DNA from 3 places in the Phytobacter sp. V69 genome. Region 2 is predicted to be linked to each of the others. Evidence: predicted binding sites of a transcription regulator. Region 2 holds the regulator's gene; each other region holds the start of a gene.
The links. Region 2 encodes Fur, which represses iron uptake genes when iron is present. Its sites were predicted from a motif close to ATAATAATGAGAACNACTATCAA; they were not measured.
Positions count from the first base shown of each region.

Region 1: a site for Fur is predicted at 5,418-5,440, ahead of zupT (zinc transporter ZupT). Genes of this name have one in related genera too.
Region 3: a site for Fur is predicted at 3,067-3,089, ahead of ACSZPU_RS15285 (TonB-dependent receptor domain-containing protein). Genes of this name have one in related genera too.

Region 1 is NZ_CBFFRL010000098.1:997-8,298, reverse strand. Features, by position in the region: gene ACSZPU_RS14750 (DUF1249 family protein) at 1-124, opposite strand, end outside; gene nudF (ADP-ribose diphosphatase) at 121-753, opposite strand; gene tolC (outer membrane channel protein TolC) at 959-2,413, shown strand; gene ACSZPU_RS14735 (DUF1190 family protein) at 2,574-3,245, shown strand; gene ACSZPU_RS14730 (glutathionylspermidine synthase family protein) at 3,251-4,411, shown strand; gene ygiD (4,5-DOPA-extradiol-dioxygenase) at 4,468-5,256, opposite strand; gene zupT (zinc transporter ZupT) at 5,453-6,232, shown strand; gene ACSZPU_RS14715 (hypothetical protein) at 6,255-6,557, opposite strand; gene ribB (3,4-dihydroxy-2-butanone-4-phosphate synthase) at 6,751-7,302, opposite strand, start outside.
Region 2 is NZ_CBFFRL010000032.1:22,279-29,580, forward strand. Features, by position in the region: gene glnS (glutamine--tRNA ligase) at 119-1,786, shown strand; gene chiP (chitoporin ChiP) at 2,180-3,580, shown strand; gene chiQ (ChiQ/YbfN family lipoprotein) at 3,601-3,933, shown strand; gene fur (ferric iron uptake transcriptional regulator) at 4,031-4,483, opposite strand; gene fldA (flavodoxin FldA) at 4,774-5,304, opposite strand; gene ybfE (LexA regulated protein) at 5,454-5,747, opposite strand; gene ybfF (esterase) at 5,879-6,652, opposite strand; gene seqA (replication initiation negative regulator SeqA) at 6,836-7,302, shown strand, end outside.
Region 3 is NZ_CBFFRL010000105.1:1,414-8,715, forward strand. Features, by position in the region: gene ACSZPU_RS15265 (YggS family pyridoxal phosphate-dependent enzyme) at 1-519, opposite strand, end outside; gene ptsJ (MocR-like B6 salvage transcription factor PtsJ) at 589-1,881, shown strand; partial or broken gene ACSZPU_RS15275 (type 1 glutamine amidotransferase) at 1,939-2,655, shown strand; gene ACSZPU_RS15280 (Rdx family protein) at 2,693-2,980, opposite strand; gene ACSZPU_RS15285 (TonB-dependent receptor domain-containing protein) at 3,204-5,576, shown strand; gene ACSZPU_RS15290 (hemin-degrading factor) at 5,646-6,698, shown strand; gene ACSZPU_RS15295 (heme/hemin ABC transporter substrate-binding protein) at 6,695-7,302, shown strand, end outside.

The DNA of each region.
Region 1 (7,302 bases), on a different contig from region 2:
TCGCCACCTGATAGCTCACTGTTTCGCCTGCCTCGTCGTTACGCGGCAGCAGGCGGCGGAGCTGCGCGAAATTGGTCTCGCACAGGCGCATCATTTCAGGGAAGTCAGGTGTATAACGCTTCATTTTTTCCACTCGTTTCGTAAGCTCTCATAATGCAGTTGCAGCCATTGCAGGGCGATGACAGACGCTGCGTTGTCGATTTTCCCCTCTTCAACCAACTGATAAGCCTGCTCCCGGCTCACCACATGAACACGAATGTCTTCGTTTTCATCCACCAGACCGTGAATACCTTCGGCCTGCGTGGCGTCCACTTCGCCAACCAATATAGATAAGCGCTCGCTGGTGCCGCCAGGACTTGCCAGATAGCTCAACATTTTCTTCACGCGACCGACTGTCAGCCCCGCTTCTTCTTCCGCCTCGCGCCGAACGACATCTTCGACAGATTCGCCCTCTTCAATCATGCCGGCCACCATCTCCAGCAACCACGGGCTTTCGCTGGTATCAAATGCGGCGATGCGAATCTGTTCAACCAGCACGACTTCATCACGCACTGGGTCAAAGGGTAGCAAGACTGCGGCGTGACCGCGTTCAAAAATTTCACGTCGTACCTCACCGCTCATTTCACCGTTAAATAAACGGTGGCGAAAACGGTAGAGATCGAGCGAAAAAAAACCGCTGTAGAGAGTTTCCCGTGCAATAATTTCTACATCGTTTTTAGTGAAAGTCACAGCAGAGGTTTCTGGCTTACTCATGCGGATATCCTGTTCTTAAACAATGTTGATTTTGCGGTTTTCAAGCCCGTTTGACTGTCGTTTCAATCGCCATGTGATAGATTGGGGCAAATTTACGCCGGATGGCACGTTACGCCAACCTTCAGCGGTGGCGTTCTCTGTTAGAATCGGCGATTATTTCTAAATTTAGATCAGCGCTATTCATGCTTCACAACAAGGAATGCAAATGAAGAAATTGCTCCCCATCCTTATCGGCCTGAGCCTGACAGGTTTCAGCGCTATGAGCCAAGCAGAAAACCTGTTGCAGGTTTATCAGCAGGCGCGTTTAAGCAACCCCGATCTGCGTAAATCCGCCGCCGATCGTGATGCAGCTTTCGAGAAAATTAACGAAGCGCGCAGCCCGTTACTGCCACAGCTGGGTTTGGGTGCGGATTACACCTACGGCAATGGCTACCGCGACAACAATGGTGTGAACTCCAACGTCACCAGCGGCTCTCTGCAGCTTACGCAAACCTTGTTTGATATGTCCAAATGGCGTGCGTTGACGTTACAGGAAAAATCCGCAGGCATCCAGGATGTAACCTACCAGACCGATCAGCAGACGCTCATTCTGAATACCGCTACCGCCTATTTTAACGTACTGAGCGCGATTGACTCGCTCTCTTATACCGAAGCACAGAAACAGGCCATTTACCGTCAGTTGGATCAGACTACACAGCGTTTTAACGTAGGCCTGGTTGCCATTACTGACGTGCAGAACGCCCGTTCACAGTACGATACCGTGCTGGCGAACGAAGTCACTGCCCGCAACAACCTCGACAATGCCGTTGAGTCACTGCGCCAGGTCACCGGTAACTACTACCCGGAACTGGCATCGCTGAACGTTGATGGCTTCAAGACTGACAAACCGCAGGCGGTTAACACCCTGCTGAAAGACGCGGAAAGCCGCAACCTGGCGTTGCTGCAGGCACGTCTGAACCAGGATCTGGCGCGTGAACAAATTCGCCAGGCGCAGGATGGCCACCTGCCGACACTGGGGTTAACCGCTTCAACCAGCGTATCCAATACGAAATACAACGGTTCCGCGACCACTGGTGCTAATGCGCAGTCATATAAAGACCGCGATATCGGCCAGAACTCCGTTGGCCTGACCTTCTCTCTGCCACTGTACCAGGGCGGTCTGGTGAACTCTCAGGTCAAACAGGCGCAGTACAACTTCGTTGGCGCGAGCGAACAACTGGAAAGCGCACACCGCAGCGTTGTGCAGACCGTACGCTCTTCCTTTAACAACGTGAATGCCTCTATCAGCAGCATCAACGCGTATAAACAAGCCGTTGTGTCTGCTCAGAGCTCTCTGGATGCGATGGAAGCTGGCTACTCTGTGGGTACGCGTACCATCGTTGACGTGCTGGATGCGACCACCACGCTATATAACGCTAAGCAGCAGCTGTCCAGCGCACGTTACACTTACCTGATTAACCAGTTGAACATTAAATCAGCCCTCGGCACCCTGAACGAACAGGATCTACTGGCGCTGAACAGCACGCTGGGTAAATCCATCTCCACCTCGCCAGAAAACGTGGCGCCGGAGAACCCGGATCAGGAAGCGCGCGTGCAGAATATGGCAAACGGACAAGCGCCGCAGGCACAACCGGCAAGCGCGCGTAAGACCACGCACTAATTCGTTTTTTGCATCATTACCGTCACGGGGGCATTCAGCCCCCGTTTTTACGTAAGGCAACGTAAAGATCCCCTCTGCCGACCCGCATCCGGCTTCATTTTCAGACACTCATCCTCTATCCTGACCTTTTATCAATATCTGTGGGTCTCGGAAGACAAATATGAAACGGACAAAAAATATTAATCATGCGATGTTTCGCAAAAGCTGGGGCGCTCGTCACCTGACGCCCGTCGCGTTCGCCGTGACCGCCGTCTTTATGCTGGCAGGCTGCGAACAAAATGATGAAACGGTCAAAATGTACCAGAACGCTGATGACTGCTCGTCGGCAAACCCGGGCAAAAGCGCTGAATGTAAAACCACCTATGACAACGCAGTGAAAGAAGCAGCACGTACTGCGCCGAAGTATGCTTCACGCGAAGATTGCGTGGCGGAATTTGGCGAAGGCCAGTGCCAGCAAGCTCCTGCCCAGGCGGGTATGGCGCCAGAGAACCAGGCGCAGGCACAGCAATCCGGTGGCAGCTTCTGGATGCCACTGATGGCGGGCTACATGATGGGTCGTCTGATGGGCGGTGGCGCGGGCTACGCTCAGCAGCCGCTGTTCAGCTCCAAAAACCCGGCCAGCCCGGCCTATGGCCAGTACACCGATGCCAGCGGTAAGAATTATGGTGCAGCCCAGTCCGGGCGTACTGCAACGGTGTCGAAAACCGCAATGGCCCCTAAACCGGCAACCACCTCAACCATCACCCGCGGTGGCTTTGGCGAATCGGTGGCTAAACAAACCACCATGCAGCGTAGTGCCAGCGGCACCACCACACGCTCAATGGGCGGCTGATGACAATGGAAAGAATCAGCATTGTCGAACGCCCCGACTGGCGCGAGAAAGCCACCGAGTACGGCTTCAACTTTCACACCATGTATGGCGAGCCGTACTGGTGTGAAGACGCCTACTACAAGCTGACACTCGCCCAGGTGGAAAAACTGGAAGAGGTCACCGCCGAGCTTCACCAGATGTGCCTGCAGGTGGTGGATAAAGTTATCGGCAGCGACGAGCTACTGGCGAAGTTCCGCATTCCAAAGCACACCTGGAGCTTTGTTCGTCAGTCATGGAAAACCGGACAGCCTTCGCTCTATTCACGCCTCGACCTGGCGTGGGATGGCACCGGAGACCCTAAGCTGCTGGAAAATAATGCCGATACCCCTACCTCACTGTATGAGGCGGCGTTCTTTCAGTGGATCTGGCTGGAAGATCAGGTTGCGGCGGGCAACCTGCAGGAAGGCAGCGATCAGTTCAATAGCCTGCAAGAAAAACTGATTGAGCGTTTCGCCGAGCTACGTGAACAGCATGGCTTTAACCTGCTGCATTTCGCCTGCTGTCGCGATACGGTCGAAGATCGTGGTACCGTGCAATATCTGCAGGACTGCGCCGCCGAAGCGGACGTCGCCAGCGAGTTTCTGTATATCGAAGATATTGGCCTCGGGGAAAAAGGACAGTTTACGGATCTGCAGGATCAGGTGATCAGTAATCTGTTTAAGCTCTATCCCTGGGAGTACATGCTGCGCGAAGTGTTCTCGACCAAGCTGGAAGACGCAGGCGTACGCTGGCTGGAACCGGCGTGGAAGAGCATCATTTCGAACAAAGCGCTGCTACCGATGCTGTGGGAGATGTTCCCGAATCATCCGAATCTGCTGGCTGCTTATTTTGCCGAAGACGCCCATCCGGAAATGGACAAATACGTGGTTAAGCCGATCTTCTCTCGTGAAGGGGCGAACGTATCCATTATCGAAAATGGCAAAACGGTTGAAGCGGTCGAAGGCCCGTACGGCGAAGAAGGCATGATCGTCCAGCAATTCTGCCAGCTACCCAAGTATGGCGATAGCTACATGCTGATTGGCAGCTGGCTCATTAACGATCAACCGGCCGGGATTGGCATTCGTGAAGACCGCGCGTTGATCACTCAGGATCTGTCACGCTTCTATCCGCATATTTTCGTGGAATAACGCGTTGTTCGTCTGCCCATGCAAAAAACGGTAACCCGAGGGTTACCGTTTTGCATTTAGCCAATCTGTACCGACAGCATACTCAGGCTGCCCATCTCGATACCATCAACCGGAATGGTGATCGCTTCCTGACCATCCCACGCGCCCAGAACATAGAGCAGCGGCAGGAAATGGTCCGGCGTCGGGTTAGATAACGAACCACCTTCATGCGACATGTAGTTCACCAGCGGGTGCTGCTCGGTCGGCCCCTGCCACGTCAGGTTATCCTTCACAAATTCGTTGAAGGAGGTTGCCCACGGGTACGGCGAGCTATCACCATGCCAGCGTGCCGTGCGCAGGTTATGCACCACGTTACCGCTCGCCACCAGCATGATGCCTTCATCGCGCAGTGCTGCCAGCTTACGGCCGATTTCCATATGCCATGCGGCCGGTTTGGTGCTGTCGATGCTCAACTGCACCATCGGGATATCGGCATTCGGGTACATCTTGATCAGCACACCCCAGGAACCGTGGTCAAAACCCCAGGCTTCTTTATCCAGAGTAACCGGAACAGGTGCCAGCAAATCGACCAGATGCTGAGCCAGCGCCGGCGATCCTGGTGCCGGGTAATGCGTGTCATACAGTGCCTGTGGGAAACCACCAAAATCATGGATGGTTTTCGGTGCTTCCATTGCCGTCACCCCGGTGCCACGCGTAAACCAGTGTGCAGAGACCACCACAATGGCTTTCGGGCGCGGCAGCGTTTCGCCAAGCTGAGCCCAGGTGCGGGTATAAACGTTATCTTCCAGAACATTCATCGGGCTGCCGTGGCCCAAAAACAGTGCTGGCATACGAGGTGCAGACATGATGATATCCTTACTGAGTGTGTCATTTTGATGTACACACATTACGCTTTTTCATCAGACGATGAACTCAGATAAGTATGATGAAGATATTCAGATTTTTTGAATGTAAGAATTGCGTAAAGGTGATGCGGCGGCCTCGCTTTGGAATTCATTAATTCATAGCATTAATGAGAACTATTATCATAAGGAGTGATACATGTCAGCACCACTGATTCTGACGTTACTGGCAGGCGCAGCTACCTTTATCGGCGCCATTCTGGGAGTTGTGGGCCAGAAACCGTCAAACCGTGTACTGGCATTTTCGCTGGGATTCGCTGCCGGCATTATGCTGCTTATCTCCCTTATGGAAATGCTGCCAGCCGCGCTGGCAACCGAAGGCATGTCACCGATGCTCGGCTACGGCATGTTCGTCATCGGCCTGTTGGGCTACTTCGCGCTGGATCGCATGCTTCCCCATGCGCACCCGCAGGATTTAATGCAGGGCTCAGGCTCTGAACGTCCCGTCCAACGTAAGATCCAACGGACGGCGATCCTGCTGACGCTGGGCATCAGTCTGCACAATTTTCCGGAAGGTATCGCCACCTTTGTGACCGCCAGTAACGACCTCGAACTGGGCTTCGGAATCGCGCTGGCGGTGGCATTGCACAATATTCCTGAAGGACTTGCCGTTGCCGGGCCGGTCTATGCGGCAACCGGCTCGAAACGCACAGCCATCTTTTGGGCTGGCATTTCCGGGTTAGCGGAGATTCTGGGTGGGGTACTGGCCTGGTTGGTACTGGGCAGCCTGGTCTCCCCAATGGTAATGGCAGCCGTTATGGCGGCAGTGGCGGGGATCATGGTCGCGCTCTCAGTGGATGAACTGATGCCGCTGGCAAAAGAGATCGACCCCAACAACAACCCAAGCTATGGCGTACTGTGCGGGATGTCGGTCATGGGCCTGAGTCTGGTCGCGCTGCAGTCGATGGGATTCGGTTAACGCATTCAGGCGTTGCTCGCGCCTATTGAGCAACGCCGCTTCCGGAAGCCGCTTCGGGTTTCGCCCTCGCGTCTTCTTTTGCTTGCATAGCCTGAATAATCTGTAACGCGCGCTGGTAGCCTTCTTGCTGGGCGTCACGATCCTGACGGAAGGCCCGGCAATTGCGGCGCAGGCACATGATATGCGCGAACATCACGAATACGACGACAAAAAAACCGCACCAATAAATCAGCATATCCCCTCCAATGGAACCCACCTTAACAATCAAAAAGTCCAGGCTATTGTTCTGAAAGATAAAAATGGAAGACAATGCAGCAGACTCCACCCCATGTCGCCATATTTAACAAATCTGATGGTTACCACTTTATAAGTAGCGCGCCGTAGTATCCATTAGTGAGATCAACAAACGTCGAGAATCGCGAAGCAGGTTCTGTTCCGGCAAGGGAAAACGGGGAATTCAGGTATAAAAAAAACCGAATTCGGCTGCCCGGCCTCGGTTTTTCTCAACGCATTATCACTTAGCTGGCTTTGCGCTCATGCTCCTGGCGGTAGGCCACCAGGTCTTCAATTGTGATAACAGCCATGTTGTGTTCGCGGGCAAACGCGATACAGCCTGGCGCACGCGCCATTGAGCCGTCATCATTGGTCAGTTCACACAGTACGCCTGCAGGTTTGAAACCGGCCAGGGTTACCAGGTCAATGGTCGCTTCGGTATGACCGCCGCGCGTCAATACGCCACCCGGTTGCCCACGCAGTGGGAAAACGTGGCCAGGGCGATTTAAATCGGAAGGTTTAGCGCCATCAGCAATAGCGGCACGCACAGTAGTCACGCGGTCAGCAGCAGAAACACCGGTAGTCACACCTGTTGCGGCTTCGATGGTCACGGTAAAACCGGTACCGTACGCGCTGGTGTTGTTTTCGACCATCATTGGCAGATCAAGTTGTTTACGACGATCTTCGGTGATGCACAGGCACACAATGCCGCTACCATGACGAATAGTCAGCGCCATTTGTTCAACGGTCATGGTTTCCGCAGCAAAGATCATGTCACCTTCGTTTTCACGATCTTC
Region 2 (7,302 bases):
AACGATCGACCCCATTCTTTCTCTCCGGCACCTATTTTCCGTAACTAAGGGTTGTCTCTGAGGGCCGCTTATAAGATCATGTGCCGTTATATGTTGTTTACGCCTTGAGGAATCTACGATGAGTGAGGCTGAAGCCCGCCCGACTAACTTTATTCGTCAGATCATTGATGAAGATCTGGCTACTGGAAAGCACTCCACTATTTGCACCCGTTTTCCGCCTGAGCCGAATGGCTATCTGCATATCGGTCATGCGAAATCCATCTGCCTGAACTTTGGTATCGCGCAAGATTATCAAGGGCAATGCAACCTGCGTTTTGATGACACTAACCCGGTAAAAGAAGATATCGAGTATGTTGATTCCATCAAAAACGACGTGCAGTGGTTAGGTTTCCACTGGTCAGGCGATGTTCGCTACTCCTCTGATTATTTCGACCAACTGCATAACTATGCCGTTGAGTTAATCAGCAAAGGCCTGGCCTATGTTGACGAACTGTCTGCAGACGAAATCCGCGAATATCGCGGTTCACTGACCGCACCGGGTAAAAACAGCCCGTATCGCGATCGTACGGTCGAAGAGAACCTCGCGCTGTTTGAAAAAATGCGTGCCGGTGGTTTTGAAGAAGGTAAAGCCTGCCTGCGTGCAAAAATCGATATGGCCTCGCCGTTTATCGTTTTGCGCGACCCGGTGCTGTACCGCATTAAATTTGCCGATCACCACCAGACCGGCAGCAAGTGGTGCATCTACCCGATGTACGACTTCACCCACTGTATCAGCGATGCGCTGGAAGGCATTACGCATTCCCTGTGTACGTTGGAATTCCAGGACAACCGTCGTCTGTACGACTGGGTGCTGGACAACATCACCATTCCGGTTCACCCGCGTCAGTACGAGTTCTCCCGTCTGAACCTGGAATACACCGTCATGTCCAAGCGTAAGCTGAACCTGCTGGTGACCGACAAGCATGTTGAAGGCTGGGATGACCCGCGTATGCCGACTATCTCGGGTCTGCGTCGTCGTGGCTACACCTCCGCCTCCATCCGTGAGTTCTGTAAGCGTATCGGTATCACCAAGCAGGACAACACCATTGAGATGGCTTCACTGGAATCTTGCATCCGTGAAGATCTGAATGAAAACGCACCGCGCGCCATGGCGGTTATCGATCCGGTTAAACTGGTTATCGAAAACTATCCGCAGGGCGCAAGCGAAGTGGTTTCGATGCTTAACCATCCGAACAAACCGGAAATGGGCAGCCGTGATGTGCCGTTTAGCGGTGAAATCTGGATCGATCGCGCAGACTTCCGTGAAGAAGCCAACAAACAGTACAAGCGTCTGGTGCTGGGCAAAGAAGTTCGCTTGCGTAACGCGTACGTGATCAAAGCGGAACGCGTCGAGAAAGACGCGGAAGGCAACATCACCACCATCTTCTGCAGTTACGATGCCGACACCCTGAGCAAAGATCCTGCCGATGGCCGCAAAGTGAAAGGCGTTATTCACTGGGTGAGCGCTGCCCACGCGCTGCCGGTGGAAATTCGTCTGTACGACCGTCTGTTCAGCGTGCCAAACCCGGGCGCAGCAGAAGACTTCCTGACCGTGATGAACCCGGAATCTCTGGTCATCAAACAGGGTTACGCTGAGCCGTCACTGCAGGCTGCCGCAACGGGCACAGCTTACCAGTTTGAGCGTGAAGGCTACTTCTGCCTTGATAGCCGTTATGCAACGGCTGACAAACTGGTGTTCAACCGCACCGTGGGTCTTCGCGATACCTGGGCAAAAATCGGCGAGTAATCGCATCTTGCCTGAACGCTAAAAAACGCTGCCTTGTGCAGCGTTTTTTTATTTCTCAATTAAAAATAAGATCCTGCCATCTTTCTTTTTTCTAAACTATTGTTTTAATTTTATCCAATCATCTTTTCATTTATTTATTGATAATTCGAGTTAAATTAGCCTGTAAGCCTTGCTGTGTAAGCACTCAGCTGATAATCCGCAAATCTGTGTTGTCCGTCATAATCCCTGTATTCCGTTCCCATTAAGACTTGATAATTCGCGTCGCGAAAAATATGCTTACAAGCGATAGGAATAGAAACATTTTCTATAACTATCAGTAATATTTAATTTTTTTATTTTATTGCTGTTTGCATTTGCACAGCACTTTTATGTTTTTGTCAAAGAGGAACACTCATGAACGCGTTTAACGCTCAACGTAAGGCGTTAGCGTTGGCTATTGCCTGCGCCACCGCATTATCAGGTTTAACTTTCGCCCCTTCCGTCAGTGCCGCTGGCTTTGTGGATGACTCCACGCTCACCGGTGGGATTTACTACTGGCAGCGCCAGCGTGATCGCAAAGATGTCACCGACGGCGATAAATACAAAACCAACCTCGCGCACTCCACCTGGAATACCAATCTTGATTTCCAGTCTGGCTATGCTGCCGATATGTTCGGTATTGATATCGCGGCTTTCGCGGCGATTGAAATGGCTGAATCCTCAGGAAGTGCGCACCCGAATGAAATCGCGTTCTCCAATAGCCACAAAGTGTATGACGAAGACTGGGCCGGCGATCGCAGCGGGGCAAGCCTTTATAAGGCAGCGGCGAAGTTCAAATATGGCCCGGTGTGGGCGAGGGCAGGGTATATTCAGCCCAGCGGGCAAACCCTGCTGGCATCAAACTGGAGCTTTATGCCTGGCACCTATCAGGGGGCTGAGGCTGGGGCGAAACTGGATTATGACGACTCTGGCGTGCTGAGTTTCTCGTATATGTGGGCCAATGAATATAAAGCGCCGTGGTATAACGAAACGGATCACTTCTACCAAAATGATCGCGTAAGCAAAATCAATTACGTCCATTCTCTAGGCGCGTCTTACGACTTTAAAAACGATCTGCTCCTCGAGGCCGCGTTTGGTCAGGCGCAGGGCTATGTTGATCAATATTTTGCCAAAGCCAGCTACAAATTTGAGGTCGCGGGGAATCCCCTTTCCACCAGTTATCAGTTCTACGGCTCGCGCGATAAGGCCGATAACAACACCATCAATGATATCTACGACGGTACCGCGTGGCTGCAGGCGCTCACTTTTGGTTATACGGTTGGTCCGGTGGATTTGCGTCTTGAGGGAACCTGGGTTAAAGCCGATGGCCGCCAGGGCTATTTCAATTCACGTATGACGCCCCTCTACGGATCTTCCAATGGTCGCCTGGATATCTGGTGGGATAACCGTTCTGACTTCAACGCCCATAACGAAAAGTCGGTCTTTGTTGGTGCAATGTATGACCTGAAAGACTGGAATCTGCCGGGCTGGGCGGTAGGTGCATCGTATGTCTATGGCTGGGATGCGAAACCGTCCAATGTTTCTTCCGGAGACAAATACTACGATGCGGGGAATTCCATCAAAGAGTCGGCTTACAGCCTCGACCTGCTGTACACCGTGCAGGAAGGGATGGCAAAAGGCACCCTGTTTAAACTGCACTTTACCCAGTACGACAACCACTCCGATATCCCGAGCTGGGGCGGCGGGTATAACAACATCTTCCAGGACGAACGCGACGTGAAATTTATCGTCATTGCGCCGTTGAATATCTTCTGATGCGAGGGAATGCCATGACGATGAAACCAATACTGCTTGTTCTGATGACGCTGGGACTGGCTGCCTGCGTACAACAGCCACAGGCGCCAAAGGAAGATGCCCGCTTAAAAGAGGCTTACAGCGCCTGTATCAATACGGCTGAGGGCTCGCCGGAGAAAACGGCGGCCTGCAGAAGCGTGCTGGATGTACTGCGTAAAGAGAAAGCACACCAGCAATTCGCGGAACAAGAGAGTGTGCGCACGCTGGATTATCAGCAGTGTCTTGAAGCAACGCATACCGGTAACGGCCAGGCGGTAAAAGCGCGTTGTGATCAGATCTGGCAGGAGATTCGCCAGCATAACGCGCTGAATTAACCGTGTGAGATAGCCCGCTTCGGCGGGCTTTTTTGTCTTTGCGATACGCAGAAATAAAAAAGCCAACCCGGAGGTTGGCTTTAGAGAGAAGCGAGGATTATTTATCCGTCGCTTCGTGCGCGTTATCGTCTGTACGGCAGTCACCCTCGGCACAGTGGCCATAGAGGTAGAGGCTGTGGTTAGTCAGACGAATACCGTGTCTGGATGCAATCTCACGCTGACGCGCTTCGATAGAGTCATCACTGAACTCGATCACTTTGCCGCAATCCAGGCAAATTAAGTGGTCGTGGTGATGTTGCTGCGTCAGCTCAAAGACGGATTTACCGCCTTCGAAATTATGGCGGGTCACGATCCCGGCATCATCGAACTGGTTGAGTACACGGTACACAGTCGCCAGCCCAATCTCTTCGCCCATGTCGATCAAGCGCTTATATAAATCTTCCGCACTGACATGGTGGTTCTCCGGCTCCTGAAGCACTTCCAGGATTTTTAACCGAGGAAGCGTGACTTTCAGGCCGGCCTTCTTTAATGCGGTATTGTTGTCAGTCATGCGGAATCTGTCCTGTTGCTAAACGATTCACTTCCCGTCGGGAAGCTACAAGGAATGCACCTGGGATAATGCGTCTCATTATAGAACTGCCATGCCTGAATGAAAACTGCAAGTCCTCAAGTAAAGTAAGCTTTTAAAACGTGGCAGCGCCAACAAAGTCCTTTTGCGTTACCCGTTTTAACCAGGGGCCATTGTACAGCGCTGGAGAAAAAAGTTAAAAAATTGTAGCAATTATTTCCATCGCTTTTATCTATTAATCAGGCGCAACCAGCAGGTTGCGCCAAACAACATCAGGCATTGATGATCTCTTGCAGGTGCAGCTCTTCAGAAATCTGTTTCACCCACTTGTCGACGCGACCAGCGGTCAGTTCCGGCTGACGGTCTTCGTCAATGGCCAGACCAACGAAGTGATCGTCATCTGCCAGGCCTTTGGACGCTTCGAAATGGTAACCTTCGGTCGGCCAGTGGCCTACGATGGTTGCGCCGCGCGGTTCAATGATGTCGCGGATAGTACCCAGCGCATCACAGAAGTACTCAGCATAGTCTTCCTGGTCGCCACAGCCAAACAGAGCAACCAGTTTGCCGTTAAAATCGATATCTTCCAGCGTCGGGAAAAAGTCATCCCAGTCACACTGTGCTTCACCATAATACCAGGTCGGAATGCCAAGCAGCAGGATGTCGTAACCTTCTAAATCCTCTTTGCTGCTTTTAGCAATGTCATGCACATCGGCAACTTCTTTACCAAGTTGAGCCTGGATCATCTTTGCGATGTTTTCGGTATTACCAGTATCGCTGCCGAAAAAAATGCCTGTGATTGCCATGAGTAAAATAACCTCTTGAAACTTAATGATATGGTGGTGGCGATTGGCCCACGGATAAGGGCAATCATAGCAGATCAGAGAAGCACGCGGAAACTGCAATCACGCAAGACTGCACTCTGTGCAACATGAAAGTGTATTTTTGCGATGAATTAGAGGATTTCCTGGTTGTTCAGCGCGTTAAGCTGAGCCAGTAACATCTCTTCAATCAATTCACTCCGGCTCATTTCGCGCGCGTCCGCCAGCGCGTTTAACGCGTCGACAGCCTCTGCGTTGAGTTTTAATTCGACGCGCTTAAGCCCACGAACTTTATCGCGTTTAAGCTGATTGCGCTTATTCACGCGCAATTGCTCGTCGCGAGAGAGCGGATTGGTTTTAGGACGTCCCGGGCGACGTTCATTCGCGAACAGATCTAGTGTCGTGCGGTCCGTTTGTTCTTTAGCCATGATTTAAGAATACTACGGGAAGTACAAGCAATCGGGTCATAGCCCGGGCTGATTAGCGCGCCATCATACATCAGCGATGCGGACACGCCAACGACCGGGCGCTTTCCGGCAACCGGTCGCCGGGTTTTTAATCAGTTTGTCTTTTCAGCGAGATAACGACGGATGGCGCGCAGAACCGCTTCCGGTTTTTCTGCATGCACCCAGTGCCCGGCTCCGGCTATCACATGCGCACGTGCCTGCGGGAATTGTTGCAGCAGTTCGCCACGATACTGTTCGGTGACATACGGCGAGTTACCGCCGGGGATAAAGAGCGCTGGATGGTTCCAGGCCGGTACCGTTTCCCAGCCCACGATATGGGGATATTGATCCCATAGTGCTGGCACATTGAAGCGCCACTCGCCGTCGACAAACGACTTGAGCAGGAACTGAATTACCCCTTCTTCATCTATATATTCGCGCATGACGACTGCCGCCTGCTGGCGTGTGGTGGCATTAGCCTCGGTTGCAGCGTTGATAGCGGCAAAAATTTCATCGTGGCGACGCACGTTATAGCTAACCGGGGCGATGTCGATAGCGACAAGCTTATCGATGCGTTCCGGTGCCAGTGCGGTAAATGCCATAACGGCTTTCCCGCCCATGGAGTGGCCGACAAAGGTCGCACGTTCAATGCCGTGGGCGTCAAGGGTATCGAGCAAATCCTGCGCCATCGCCGGGTAATTCATCTCGGGTGAACGCGCGGAAAGGCCGTGGTTTCGCATATCAACCTGAATAATGTCATGGTCATTAACAAGGTCGCGGGCGAGTACACCAAGGTTGTCCAGGCTACCAAATAAACCGTGAACCAGCACGATGGGAGAATTGTTGTGCGATTGTTGTGCAGATTGCGCTCGGGTATTCAATTTCATGGCAAAGTTCTTTTTTTCGCTCTTTCGGATTAAGGTATCATGTTGAACATTCTGCCGTCCGGCTGCAAGGTTTAGACACATTCTGACTTTTGCCGCCATCCTGGTTTGACGCTATCCGCTGTTGAGATTTGACTTTATAATCTCAATAACTTGTATTCAGATTAGACACTGCACTGGATTAAGATGAAAACGATCGAAGTTGATGATGAGCTCTACAGTTATATTGCCAGCCACACAAAGCACATTGGCGAGAGCGCATCCGACATTTTACGGCGCATGTTGAAGTTTTCCGCCGCCCCGCAGCCAGCTGCCGCTGTTCAACTCCCGAAAGAAACGCCTGCACCTGTTACGGTTGAAGCAGTCAAACCGGTTAATACCGCGAAAGACAAGGTCCGCGCGGTGCGTGAACTGCTGCTCTCTGACGAGTATGCGGAGCAGAAAAAAGCCGTGAATCGCTTCATGCTGGTGCTGTCTACACTCTATTCATTAGATGCAAAGGCTTTTGCAGAATCCACTGAGTCTCTGCACGGGCGCACCCGCGTATACTTCGCGGCTGATGAACATACCCTGTTGCAAAACGGCAATCAGACGAAGCCAAAACAGGTGCCTGATACCCCGTACTGGGTTATCACCAACACGAATACGGGTCG
Region 3 (7,302 bases), on a different contig from region 2:
GACCTCCCCGGCCTCCAGCCCGTATTTGCTCGCTTCGCTGGAGGTGTTGACCTGGACAAACACATCGATAGCGCGCCCCTCGCTTTGCAGATAGCGATCCAACGCCTGTGCCAGCCGCAGGCTGTCCAGCGCCTGAAATTCACTGGCAAAACGAGCCACCAGCTTTGCTTTGTTGGTTTGCAGATGGCCGATAACCGACCATTTCAGCGCACTGAGATCGGCCATCGCCTGCGATTTACCCCACGCCTCCTGCACTTTGTTCTCGCCCAGCATCGTGCAGCCCGCCGCGTGCGCCAGGCGGATATGCGCCTCGTCCATGGTTTTGCTGACCGGCAGCAGTCGGACGTCGTGCGGATTGCGCCCGACCCGCTGGCAGGCGCTGGCGATACGCGTGTTCACCGCGGCCAGGTTATGGCGGAAATCGTCCAGGGTTTCAGCTTTCGGCCACAGGCCGTGCATTTCATGGCGCGGGGCCGTTTGCGGTGTATCGGGCAGGTCATTGTCGGGAATAATTTTCATGATGAATGGACACTCCAGAACAGGCGATTTAAGATTGTCACAGGATAATAACCACTTTGTCATAGATCAATGAACATTACCGGAAAAACAGCAGGCGAAATTTTCGATCGGATACGGGCGATGGTACAGACCGGTGAACTGACCGCCGGGACGGCATTGCCCCCGATGCGTGAGCTCGCCGAACAGCTAAATGTGAACCGCAATACGGTGGCTGCCGCCTACAAAAGGCTGGTGGATAGCGGGCTTGCGCTCAGCAAAGGGCGTAATGGCACGCTGATCCGCGACACGCTGGCCCCGGTAATCCAGGAGGGCGCAACGCCTGGGATCGCGCTCAGAGACCTGGCCGGAGGTAACCCGTCTCCTGCGTTACTGCCCGAACTGCGCTTGCCGGCATCAAGCAGCAGGCCGCCAAGGTTGTACGGTGAAGCGCTTATCAATAGCGAACTCGAGCAGATTGGTCGCCGCTGGATGGATGAAGATATTCACACCAGATATGAATTGAACCTGACCAGCGGGGCCGTGGACGCTATCGAGCGGCTGCTCACCAGCTACCTTATCGCCGGTGACCGGGTGGCAATGGAAGATCCCTGCTTCCTGAGCAGCATCAATACCCTGAAAAACCACCGGCTGGCACCGCTGGGCGTGGCCATGGACGAGCAGGGGATCCAGTGTGAAGCGCTAGAAGCCGCGCTGGCCTCTGGCGTGCAGGCGGTGGTGATCACACCGCGCGCGCATAATCCAACGGGATGGGGGCTTAGCGCCGAACGCGCCGCGAAAGTACGTGATGTACTGGAAAAATATCCGGAAGTGCTGGTGATTGTTGATGACCACTTCTCCCGGCTTTCAACCCACGATTATCACTCAGTGATCCCAGCCGGTACCCGGCACTGGGCGCTCATTCGCTCAACATCGAAATTCCTTGGCCCGGATTTGCGCCTGGCCTTTGTCGCCAGCGACCCGGAAACCTCTTTGCGCATACAGCAGCGGTTGAATGGCGGCACCAACTGGGTCAGCCATCTGATTCAGGACATCGCCACCGCCAGCCTTGCATCCCCCGAGCTTGCAGAAAACCTCGAAACGGTAAAACAGACCTACCGCGCACGCCGCGAGGGGCTTCTCCATGCGCTACAGCAGCGCGGCGTTGCGGTCTCACCAGTGCACGACGGGCTAAATATCTGGCTGCCGCTCACCACCGACAGTAGCGCGGCGGTGATGGCGCTGGCCCGTTACGGCTGGCTGGTGCGCGGTGGGGAAATCTTTGGCCTTGAACAGGCCTGTCACGGGCTGCGGATTACCGTCTCCGATCTGGATGACGCCGCCACCGGCGCGCTGGCAACCGCGCTGGTGGGCGTACTTCGTTAATCTATTGTTTTACCGACCTTTAACGGGTCGACTCTTACTGTTATGGAGTTATCATCGATGCGCGTACATTTTATCGTCCATGAAGATTTTGAAGCCCCTGGTGCCTATGAAACCTGGGCCAGAGGGCAGGGGCACGAGGTGATCTTTTCCCGGGGCTATGCCGGGGATGCGTTGCCGGAAAATGCCGATGGCCTCGATTTTCTGATTGTTATTGGTGGCCCGCAGGATCCGGCGACCACAAAAGCACAGTGTCCGCATTTTGATTCTTTGGGCGAACAGGCGTTGATTGCCGCGGCGGTGCATGCCGGGAAGGTAGTGCTGGGAATTTGCCTGGGGTCTCAGCTGATTGGCGAGGCGCTCGGCGCATCGTTTGCCCATAGCCCGGAAAAAGAGATTGGTAAGTTCCCCATCACCCTGACCGAAGCCGGACAGCGCCACCCGCTATTTGACCACTTTGGCCAGACGCTGGAGGTCGGACACTGGCATAACGATATGCCGGGACTGACCGCCGATGCGCAAATCATCGCTTTTAGCACAGGCTGCCCACGCCAGATTGTGGCCTAATCGGATCGCGTTTTCGGTTTCCAGTGCCATATGGAGCTGACGCGGGAAGTGGTGGAACTGCTGATTGCACACTCAGAAAAGGATTTAAGCCGCGCGGGGGAATTGCGCTTCGTTGATACGCCGGAACGTCTGCGTGCGCACGATTAGCGCCAGATAAATCAGGCGCTGTTTGTCTTCCTCGACAAACTGGCCGCGCACTACAACGCCTGATGGCAGGACAGAGGGCCGGATGCCCTCTGCCGTTCGCTCAGTCGCTTTTCTTTTCCACATGCCCGAGATCTTTTTCCGGGAAGCAGTAGTCCCGCACGCGGCGTTTCAGCTCAGCCGCATCCGGAAAACCGCCATCCAGTTTCCGATCCCAGATAACCTTTCCGTCGATTTCAATCACAAAAATACCGCCTGTTCCCGGCACCAGGGTGACGGAGCCTAAGTCGGCGCTAAAGCTGTGAAGGAGTTCCTGCGCCATCCAACTGGCGCGAAGCATCCAGTTGCACTGGGAACAGTACTGCAAGGTGATAGCGGGTTTGGTCTGCATGATTGTGTTAACCGTGAAATGTAAACATTGCCCCATTGTAGACAAAAGAATGCAAAAAAAGTGAAGTCATTGTGAAGTTGTTGCAAGTGATAATTGTTATCATTACTATTCAGTCCTAAGAAAAGAGTGACACAACGTGTCGCGTGTTGGCACCGCCACTCAATAAAAAAACTGGAAGCAAGGGTGAGCCGATACTAATAAATTCTAAGGCTTGCAAAAAATTATGGGTATATCGCAACTTTCCCGGGCACCGTTTCGCAAGAGCCTCCTGGTGACTTCACTGCTCGCAGCACTGTATCAGACCACGGCTATGGCGGCTGATACCAATGTAAAACAGACCACGTCGACCGATACCCGGCAGGACAATGCCGATGAGATGGTTGTTACCGCGCCGGCTCCTGTACTGAAAGCGGGCAGCAATCATACGGTGAGCGCGGAGGATCTGCAAAACAAAGGGGCCAACGATTTTGGCTCGATCATGCGCTATGAGCCGCTTATCAGCGCGACGGGGGCCAGCGGTGGTTCCGGCAACGGCAAAAGCGGCTTTGACCGTGGCGGCTATACCGGATACAACATCCGTGGGATGGAAAGTAACCGTGTCGGTATCGACGTTGACGGCATTCCGCAACCCGACGCTACCGGGCGTAGCTATGTCAGCCGTGCAGGCCTGAACACCTTTGGTATTGGTCGCGACTATATCGACCCGTATATGTACGGTGGGATTGATATCCAGTCTGGTGCGAGCTCAACCGAAACCGCCAACACCTCTATCGGTGGTAACGTCTCGTTCCAGCCGAAGTCGGCAGACACTTACCTGCACCCGGGTAAGCAGACCTGGTTTGGTTATCAGTCGGATTATGATTCTGCGGATCGCAGCTGGCACAACGGCCTGACTGCGGCGGGCGGCGATGAAACCCTGCGCGGCATCTTTGTCTACAGCCGTCGCGATGGTCAGCAGACCCGCAATAACAGCGGTACGATTGACGCGTACCCGGCCAACTGGCACTCCGATGCGATGCTGGCCTCCGGTATCTGGCAGCCGAATGACGTGCACAAATTTACCGGTACCTTCGATTACTACCACAAAACCAACCACACCCATTACGATGCGTGGAACAGCGCGGGCAGTTCAATCATCGGTACGGCGAATCAAACCAGCCAGTCACGTCGCTGGGGTCTTAGCCTGAAAGATGACTGGACGCCGATGAATGCGTGGCTGGACAGCATGTCCACCAAGGTTTACTACCAGCATACGGAAGCTCACGACTGGACCTACATGCCGGACAGCACCACGCTGTCAATGGAGACGGTGAATTCAAACTATGACACCGACACCTGGGGCATCCAGAACGCGCTGGCGAAAACCATTGGTCGCCACGATCTGAGCGCCGGCTTCAACGCCAGCACCACCAAGACCAAGCGTCCGTTCAGCCAGTCGCCGGTACCGAGCATCTACAGCGAAATCATGCAGCCGGAAGCGGACAGCAGCGGCTACACGCTGGGTGCGTTCGTTCAGGATCAGATTAACTTCGACCTTGCCGACCATAATTTCGCGATTATCCCAGGCGTGCGCGTTGTGCATCAGTCGATGAAACCGGACAACCTCGCCAGCCTGACCACCAACAGTTCGGTGCTGGATGAATCCGATGTTTCCACGCTGTATGGTAAAAACTCAGACACCCAATGGCTGCCGTCGCTGACCTTCCAGTACGATCTGACGCCGCGCCTGATGACCTACCTGCAATACAAACGCGGGGCGGAATTCCCGAACGCCAGCCAGCTGTACGGCTCATGGAACCTGGGCTCAAGCTACGCAGGTCGTGGCCAGTATGCGCTGATCGGCAATACCGATCTTAAAACTGAAACCAGCGACAACCTCGAGTGGGGGATGAAAGGCGAGGTGACGGAAGGTATTACCATGCGCACCGCGCTGTTCTACAACAGCTATAAGAACTTTATCGCCTATACGCGTTACACCCGTAGTGGCAACCCGGACAAGTTCACCCGCGTACCGTCTAACATTTACACTATTTATCAGGCAGAAAACCGCGATAAAGCCTATATCTATGGCGGTGAAATCAGCACCAAATTTAACTTCGGCACCTGGTTTGAAGAGGTCAATGGCCTGAGCGCGACCCTGGCGTACGGCTACACGCAAGGCCAGTCGAAATCGAGCTATATGGGCGACAAATACATCGACCTGGATAGCGTAGCACCAATGAAAGCCATCGTGGGCGTGGCCTGGGATGACCCGGCGAAACGTTACGGTACTGCGCTGACCGCCACCTTCGTGAAAGGCAAACAGGCCACGGCGACCACCCGCGAATCCTACACCAACACCGGCTCGTCCCTTGGCGAATCCAGCACCGAATACATGCTTGTGCCGGGCTACGGTATGCTGGACTGGACCGCGTACTGGCAGGTGGCGAAGAACGTCAAACTGCACGGCGGCGTTTACAACATTACCGATCGCAAATACTGGGATTACCTGAACAGCCGTACCCAGGAAGAGACCACCAACCAGGATGCCTACGACAAAGCGCTGGCGGTGATGCCTGGTCGTACATGGCAACTGGGCGTGAACGTCGATTTCTAATTTTTGTTCCACTTAACCTGCCCTCCGGCCTGCATGCCGGAGGTTTCTCATAATAAAGGAAGCACATCCATGACCCATTCATCGCAAGATTACGCCGCACTCTGGCAGCAGTATCAGGACATCAAAACCGCGACGCCGGGCAAATACGCACGCGACATCGCCACTGAGATGGGCATAAGTGAAGCGGAACTGACGCTCGCCCGCACGGGGCATGACGCCACCGCGCTGACGAATAACGCCCGCGAGATCCTGAGTGCGCTGGAGCTGGTGGGTGAAACCAAGTGCATCTGTCGCAATGAGTATGCGGTTCACGAACATCTGGGCAGCTTTACCAATCTGCATATCAGTGAACGTGCAGGTTTAGTACTGAACCCACGTGCGCTGGATCTGCGTCTGTTTGTCAGCCAGTGGGCCAGCGCCTTTTTTGTGCGTGAAGCCAGTGCCCGTGGTGAACGTCAGAGCATTCAATTCTTTGACCATCAGGGCGATGCGGTGCTGAAAGTGTACGCCACAGAGCAGACCGATCGCGCCGCGTGGGATGAGGTGCTCGCTCGTTTTAGCGCCCCGCAAGCACAGCCGTTAACGTTGCAACCGGCCGATGCGCCGGGCTACGCGCAGGACGCCAACGGCTCGGCGCTGGACAAAGCCTGGCGCGCAATGACCGATGTGCACCAGTTCTTTGGTCTGCTGAAACAACACAATATTTCTCGTCAGCAGGCCTTCCGTCTGGTGGGGGACGATCTCGCCCTGCAGGTGGCGAACGAAGCGCTACCGCAACTGCTCGATACCGTGCTGCAGGATGGCAACGAAATTATGATCTTCGTTGGCAACCGTGGCTGCGTGCAGATCTTTACCGGTGCGCTGGAAAAAGTGACGCCGATGAAAGGCTGGATCAACATTTTCAACCCGGCTTTCACCCTGCACCTGCGTGAAGAGACCATCGCGGAAAGCTGGATAACCCGCAAGCCGACCGCCGACGGGCATGTCACCAGCCTCGAGCTGTTTGCCGCCGATGGCACGCAAATCGCCCAGCTGTACGGTCAACGCAGCGAAGGCCAGCCGGAACAAAACCAGTGGCGCTCACAGGTGGATGCGCTGGTAGAGAAAGGAAAAGCCGCATGAAAAAACTCGTCCTGCTGCTGGCGGCGCTGCCGCTGATGGCCAGCGCCGCCGCTGAGCGGATTGTCACGCTCGGTGGTGATGTCACCGAAATTGCCTGGGCACTGGGGGCGGGGCCGCAGATGGTCGCGCGTGACAGCACCAGCACCTGGCCTGCCGAGGTGCAAAAACTGCCCGATGTGGGCTATGTACGCCAGTTGAATGCCGAAGGGATCCTCTCGCTGCGCCCGACTCTCGTGCTGGCCAGCGATCAGGCGCAGCCCTCGCTGGTGCTGAAAAAAGTGGAAGAGAACAACGTCAAGCTGGTGAACGTGCCCGGCGGTTACGATGTGGCGGCTATCGATAAAAAAGTGGACGTTGTAGCGGCGGCCATCGGCAAAGCGGATGAGGGCGCAGTCCTGCGTAAAAAGCTGGATGCCGAGATTGCCGCGTTACCGAAGCAGCCGCTTAACAAGCGCGTGCTGTTTATCCTCAGCCACGGCGGGATGGGGTCAATGGTTGCAGGCCAGGAGACGGCCGCCGATGGCGCTATCCGTGCCGCGGGCTTAACCAACGCCATGCAGGGCTTTAGCCACTATCGCAACCTCTCACAAGAGGGCGTGATCGC